Sediminicoccus rosea: one gene and its partner. The protein of the gene in region 1 binds, or shares a complex with, the protein of each later gene. Links are inferred from orthologs where the notes say so. Each region holds a gene or a part of one and is shown on either strand. Other genes may lie near its edges.

Region 1 (3,180 bases):
GGAGAACATCGTCATCCTCGATGTCACGAACCGCGCCAGCTACGCCGACCGCCTGATCATCGCGACCGGCCTGGTCGGCCGCCAGATCGAGGCCATGGCGACGCATCTGGATGACGCGCTCGCCAAGGAGGGGATGAAGCTGCGCCGCAATGCCTTCAGCAAGAGCGAGGAATGGGTGCTGATCGACGCGGGCGACCTCGTCATCCATCTCTTCACGCCTGAGGCGCGGCTCAAGTTCGACCTCGAGAAGATGTGGGGCCCGGACAGCCCGATGGGCGAGGCGGCGCCCGGCGAGCAATCGCCGATCTGACGGGTGAAGGCCCGGCTGGTCACCATCGGCCGCTTCAAGTCCGGCGCCGAGGGCGCGCTTTTCGCGCAATACAATGCCCGGCTGCGCCCGCCGCTGGAGCTGACGGAAATCCCGGAAGCGAACGGCAGCCCCGCCGAGGCACGCCGCCGCGAGGGGGCGGCGATCCTGGCCGCCCTGCCGGCGAACGCCCTTCTGGTGGCGCTCGACCTCGGCGCCACGGCGCCGAGCAGCGAGGCGCTGGCGCAGTTGACGGAGCGTTGGGAGGCGGCGGCGCGGCCGCTCTGCTTTGCCATCGGCGGTGCGGAGGGGCTGGACCCCGCGGTGACGCAGCGCGCCGAGCACCGCCTCTCGCTCGGCCCGCTCACCTGGCCGCATCTGCTGGTGCGCGCCCTGCTGGCCGAACAGCTCTTCCGCGCGCAATGCATCCGCGCCAATCACCCCTATCACCGCGCCTGGCGGCCGTGAGATAGATCGGGGTTGCATGGCCCTCCCGCCCAACTTCCTCGATGAACTTCGCGCCCGGACGCCCATGCCGTCCCTGGTCGGACGGCGCGTGCGGCTCACGAAATCCGGGCGGAATTGGAAGGGCCTCTGCCCCTTCCATAACGAGAAATCCCCCTCCTTCTACGTCTACGACGACAGCTTCCATTGCTTCGGCTGCGGCGCGCATGGCGATGCCTTCGCCTTCATCATGCGCGCCGAGGGCGGCGGCTTCATGGAAGCGGTTGAGCGGCTGGCGGGCGAAGCCGGGCTCGAAGTCCCCAAGCCCAGCCCCGAGGCCGCCGCGCGGGAGCGCCGCGCCAAGGATCTGCACGGTGTGCTCCAGGCGGCCGAGGCCGCCTATGCCCGCCGCCTGCGCAGCCCAGAGGGGGCGGAGGGCCTCGCCTATCTCAAGCGCCGCGGCCTGACGGAGGAGACCATCGCCCGCTTCGGCCTCGGCTGGTCCGGCGCGGGGCGGGGCGCCCTGCTGGCGGAACTGCGCGAGGAGGGGATCGACCAGCGCCAGCTCATCGAGGCCGGGCTCATGCAGGAGCGCGATGAGGGGAGGGTTGTGGACCTCTTCTTCAACCGCGTGATGTTCCCCATCCGCGACCGGCGCGGCCGCACCATCAGCTTCGGCGGCCGCATCCTGGGCGATGGCCAGCCCAAATACGTGAACGGGCCGGAGACGGTGCTCTTCTCCAAGCGGCGCAACCTCTATGGCCTGGACCTGGCGCGGGAGGGCGTGTTCCGCGGCGCCCGTCTGATCGTGGCCGAGGGCTACATGGACGTGATCGCGCTGCACCAGGCGGGCTTCACCGGCGCCGTGGCGCCGCTCGGCACCGCGCTGACGGAGGAGCAGTTCCAGGCGCTCTGGCAGGTGAGCCCCGAGCCGGTGCTCTGCCTGGACGGTGATGCGGCCGGCCAGCGCGCCGCCGCCCGCGCGGCCGAGGTGGCCATGCCCCTGCTGGCGCCCGACCACACGCTGCGCTTCGTCACCTTGCCGGCGGGTGAAGACCCGGACACGCTCATCCGCCAGAAGGGCGCGCGCGGCTTCCAGTCCCTGCTGGACGCGGCGCAGCCCCTTTCAGAGGCGGTGTTCGGCCTGATCGTGGGGAACAAGCTGCCCGAGGCGCCCGAGGCGCGGGCCGCCCTGCGCAACCGGCTGACCGGGATCGCCGGCAGCATCCCGGACAAGGCGCTGGCCAGCGAGTTCCGCAGCGATTTCCTCAATCGTTTCTTTGCCTTGTCCCGCGCGCCAGGCAAGCGGGCCGCCCCCCGCCACCCCCGCCCGGTGGCCGACCCCGAGGCGATCCAGGCCGAGCGCGCGCGCATCCTGCTCGCCATCTGCGTCCATCAGCCGGAGATCTTGCGCGACGCGGAAGAGCCTCTCGCCCTGCTCGAACTGCCCGAAGGGCCCGCCCGACAGGTGAGAGATGCGCTTTTGGCGTGGATCGCAGGGGCTGAACGCCTTGACTCGGCGGAGTTGATCGCCCACCTCGCCCAGAGCGGAATGGCCACAGCCAGTCAATGGGTGCTCCGCGCTGCCGGTCTGCCTCCCGAGGCCCGCCCCGGCGCGCAACCCAAAGAGGCGCTGGACGCTTTCTGGCAGATCTATGGTTTCCTCCGGGGTGAGGCGGAGCTGGCTGAGGACGCTCGGGCAGCCCAAAGGGCGTTCGCCGCGACCAACGACATGGCCGCGCAAAATCGCCTGATCCGCCTGACCCAGGCGCTCGACGCGCTCCGGCGCGGCGAGGTGGAGGATGCCGAGGCGACATAGGGTAGGGGGACATTTTTCTCCCCGGATGCAAACGGAGTGACGCATGGCGACCAAGACGGCGAGTGGCAGCGATACGGCCGAGGCGCGTGAGGAAGCCGTTGACGGGGTGGTGCTCGACATCACCTCCGCCGCCGTCAAGAAGCTTATCGTCCGCGGCAAGGAGCGGGGTTACGTCACCTATGACGAGGTGAACGCCGCCATGCCGCAGGAGCAGGTGAGTTCCGAATTCATCGAGGACACCCTCTCCTCCCTTTCGGAAGCCGGCATCAACGTCGTCGAGGCCGAGGAATCCGAGGAAGGCGAGACCAAGGCCGCCAAGTCCGAGGATGGCGAGGAGAAGGAGGACGAGGAGGGCGGCGGCAATGTGGACGAGGAAAGCCTCGGCCGCACCGATGACCCCGTCCGGATGTATCTGCGCGAGATGGGCAGCGTCGAGCTGCTGAGCCGCGAGGGCGAGATCGCCATCGCCAAGCGCATCGAAGCCGGGCGCGACATGATGATCACGGGCCTCTGCGAGAGCCCGCTGACCTTCAAGGCCATCATCGCCTGGTATGAGGCGCTGAAGGCCGAGCCGCCCCGCATGCTGCTGCGCGACGTGATCGACCTCGAG
Region 2 (3,242 bases), 3.3 Mb from region 1 along the record:
ACGGCGCGCATGCACGGCGTGCCCTTCGCCCTGATCCCCACGACGGATGGGCGGATGAGGGCCCGCCGCGGCGCCTTCCCCTTCCGCGCCAGCCTGCCCGAGGGCGATGCGATGGAGGTGGAGTTCGACGCCGGCCACCGCGCCCTCTTCCGCCGCGCCGCGCCCATGCCTCCGCCGGCGCTGGACGGCGTCTGGCATTGTGCGGAACTCGCCGCCGAATGGCATATCCGGGATGGCGTGATGCGGGCCCTGGGCCCGGTGCGGCGCGGCCCGCCTTCCGCCATCACGGCGCTCGGGCCGCGGCATCTGCGGATCGCCATGCCCTCCTCCCTCTTCGAGGGCTGGGCCGATGCGGTGCTGGCCGAGGATGGGCGCAGCCTGGTCGTGAATGCCAGCCGGGCGCGGGGTCTGGTCTTCACCCGCGCCTGACCGGCCAGCCTACATGGTGCGCGCCTTCAGCGCGTCCAGGTGGTTCATGCTGAGGACCACGCGGCCCCCTTCCACCGAGGCGACAGCGCTGACCGGCAGGTAGTGGTGGTGCCGGCCGCCATCGGGGTCATCGTTGCGGGTGAGCTTGATCCGCTCGCCCTCCAGATGGTCCACCGTGCCGACATGGTTGCCGCAGCTGCCGACGACCTCCATGTGTTCCGTGATCTGGTCCTGCATGCCGCTCATGGCCTTCACTCCGTCTTGTTGCAGCCGTTGGAACGTGGGGCCCGGGCCCCGGTTGCCGCCCGGCATGGAGGGGCGGGCCAGGGAGAGTTACGCCCGTTATCCACAGGCCCTGGCCATGGCGGCGGGCGGTGGGCGGGAGTATGGAGGGGGCACATGAACAACATTCCTCCGCCGCCGGACGACCGTGGGCTTTTCGGCCTCGGCTCGCGCCTGCCGCCCGCCAGCCTGGAGGCCGAGCAGGCGCTGCTCGGCGCGCTGCTCGCCAACAACAAGGCCTATGAGCGCGTCAGCGAGTTCCTGGAGGCCGAGCATTTCGCGGATGCCATCCATGGCCGCATCTACAGCGCCATCCGCCGCCGGGTGGAGAATGGCCAGCTGGCCGATGCCGTCACCCTGCGCCACGAATTCGAGCACACCGGCGAGCTGGCCGAGGTCGGCGGCCCCGCCTATCTGGCGCAGCTGCTGGGCGCCATGGTCGGCATCGTCAATGCCGGCGAATACGGCAAGCTGATCCATGACTGCTACATCCGCCGCCAGCTGATCGACCTGGGCGAGCAGGTGGTGAACCGCGCCTATGGCTCCGAGCCGGAGCTGGAGGGCAAGCACCAGATCGAGGCAGCCGAACAGCAGCTCTTCGACCTCGCGACCGAGAAGGCGAGCGAGGGCGGCGCCATCAGCTTCGAGCGCGCGCTGATCCGCGCCGTCGAGATCGCCGCCAAGGCGAAGGAGAGCGGCGGCGGCGTCTCAGGCCTCTCGACCGGGCTGCGCGACCTCGACGCCAAGATGGGCGGGCTGCACGACAGCGACCTGATGATCCTCGCCGGCCGCCCCGGCATGGGAAAGACCGCGCTCGCCACCAAGATCGCCTTCGGCGCGGCGCGCGCCCTGCTGCGCGAGGCGGAGGAGACCGGCGGCAAGCCCGGGCAGGTCGCGATCTTCTCGCTGGAAATGAGCGCCGACCAGCTGGCCAACCGCCTGCTCTCGGAAGCCAGCCGCATCCAGGGCGACCGCATCCGCCGCGGCGAGATCAGCCAGCGCGAATTCGACCATTTCGTCGGCGTCAGCCGCGAATTGTCGCAGCTGCCCATCCTGATCGACGACACGCCCGCCATCACGCTTTCGGCGCTGCGCACGCGCTGCCGGCGCATCCAGCGCACCAAGGGGCTGCGCTTCCTGGTGGTGGACTACCTCCAGCTCATGCGGCCCGCCGCCGGCACGCGGCCGGAATCGCGCGTGCTGGAAATCAGCATGATCACCCAGGGGCTGAAGGCCATCGCGAAGGAGCTGTCCATCCCGGTGATGGCGCTGTCCCAGCTCTCGCGCGCGGTCGAGCAGCGCGAGGACAAGCGGCCGCAGCTGAGCGACCTGCGTGAATCCGGCTCGATCGAGCAGGACGCGGACAGTGTTTCGTTCATCTACCGTGACGAATACTATTTGAAACAAAAAGAGCCCAAGATCACGAACTTCCCGGATGACGCGAAGTTCCAGGACGCCATGACCCGCTGGCAGCAGGACATGGAACGCGCCCACAGCAAGGCGGACCTCATCATCGCCAAGCAACGCCATGGCCCCACCGGGACCATCCCGCTCTTCTTCGAGGCCGAGTTCACCCGCTTCGGCGATCTCGACACCACGCATGAGCAAAGCTATGGCGATTGAATGCCCCATGGCCTTTTGACCATTGATTGCGGCGCGGTGGTGCGGAACTGGCGCCGGCTCTGCGAAACCCATGCGGGCGGCGCCGTCGCCGCCGTGCTGAAGGCCGATGCCTATGGGCTGGGCGCCGCCCCCATCGCGCGCGCGCTGCGCGATGCCGGCTGCCGGCATTTCTTCGTCGCCACGGTGGAGGAGGGCGAAGCCCTGCGCGCCACGCTGGGCGAGGGCCCCATGGTCGCGGTGCTGGGCGGCTTCCCGGCCGGCAAGCACGCGGGACTGACGCCCGTGCTCAACAGCCTCGATGACGTCGCGGCCCATTCGGGCCCGGCCATCCTGCATGTGGACAGCGGCATGTCCCGCCTCGGCCTCGCGCTGGATGAGCTGGAGAAGCTGGCGGATAACCCGGCGCTGCTGGACGGTCTCGAGATCCTCTATGTGATGACGCATCTCGCCGCGGCGGAGGATCCGCAGCATCCGTTGAACCTCGTGCAGCTCACGCGCTTCAACGAGGCCTGCCTGCGCCTGCCGCGGGCGCGGCGCAGCATCGCCAATTCCTCGGGCATCTTCCTCGGCCCCCGCTTCGGCAGCGAGCTGGCGCGGCCGGGTGCCGCGCTCTACGGCCTGAACCCGACGCCGGGGCGCCCCAACCCGATGGAGCCGGTCTTCACCCTGACGGGTCAGGTCCTGCAATTGCGGAACATCCCGCCCGGCCAGACGGTGGGCTACGGCGGCGCTTGGCTCGCGACCCGGCCGAGCCGCATCGCCACCATCGGCATCGGCTATGCCGACGGGCTGCCGCGCGCGCTGGAGGGCCGGCTCAAGGGCCGCTATCGCGGTCAGGAATTCCCGATGGTCGGCCGCGTCTCGATGGACCTGATGACCTTCGACGTGACCGGCATCCGCGCCATGAA

What was found.
Region 2: the proteins of dnaG (region 1) and R9Z33_RS23155 are in contact, whole or in part, in a crystal structure (PDB 2R6A), measured with the Geobacillus stearothermophilus proteins. The link is inferred for Sediminicoccus rosea from one-to-one orthologs. Residues at the interface, in WP_049624496.1 of Geobacillus stearothermophilus: Lys456, Leu457, Leu458, Pro459, Ala460, Asn463, Ala464, Leu467, Leu535, Leu536, Ile537, Ala538, Gln544, Glu545, Asp548, Tyr549, His552; in WP_033016901.1 of Geobacillus stearothermophilus: Ser13, Glu15, Ala16, Gln18, Glu91, Leu92, Asp94, Ala95, Val96, Pro97, Thr98, Ala99, Ala100, Asn101, Tyr104, Tyr105, Ile108.

Annotation. Positions count from the first base shown.
Region 1 is NZ_CP137852.1:1,510,793-1,513,972, forward strand. What follows is about bases 310-3,180. They hold dnaG (DNA primase), read left to right. Parts: upstream 310-791; coding sequence 792-2,570; downstream 2,571-3,180. Other genes in these bases: rsfS (ribosome silencing factor), read left to right, coding at 310-310; R9Z33_RS07265 (23S rRNA (pseudouridine(1915)-N(3))-methyltransferase RlmH), read left to right, coding at 314-775; rpoD (RNA polymerase sigma factor RpoD), read left to right, coding at 2,614-3,180. Outside these bases: more of rsfS, read left to right, coding at 1-309. UniProt on the Escherichia coli protein: RNA polymerase that catalyzes the synthesis of short RNA molecules used as primers for DNA polymerase during DNA replication.
Region 2 is NZ_CP137852.1:4,807,642-4,810,883, forward strand. Bases 149-3,081 are described here. They hold R9Z33_RS23155 (replicative DNA helicase), read left to right. Parts: upstream 149-828; coding sequence 829-2,334; downstream 2,335-3,081. Other genes in these bases: R9Z33_RS23145 (serine hydrolase domain-containing protein), read left to right, coding at 149-429; R9Z33_RS23150 (DUF2171 domain-containing protein), read right to left, coding at 439-675; alr (alanine racemase), read left to right, coding at 2,335-3,081. Outside these bases: more of R9Z33_RS23145, read left to right, coding at 1-148; more of alr, read left to right, coding at 3,082-3,242. UniProt on the Escherichia coli protein: The main replicative DNA helicase, it participates in initiation and elongation during chromosome replication. Travels ahead of the DNA replisome, separating dsDNA into templates for DNA synthesis.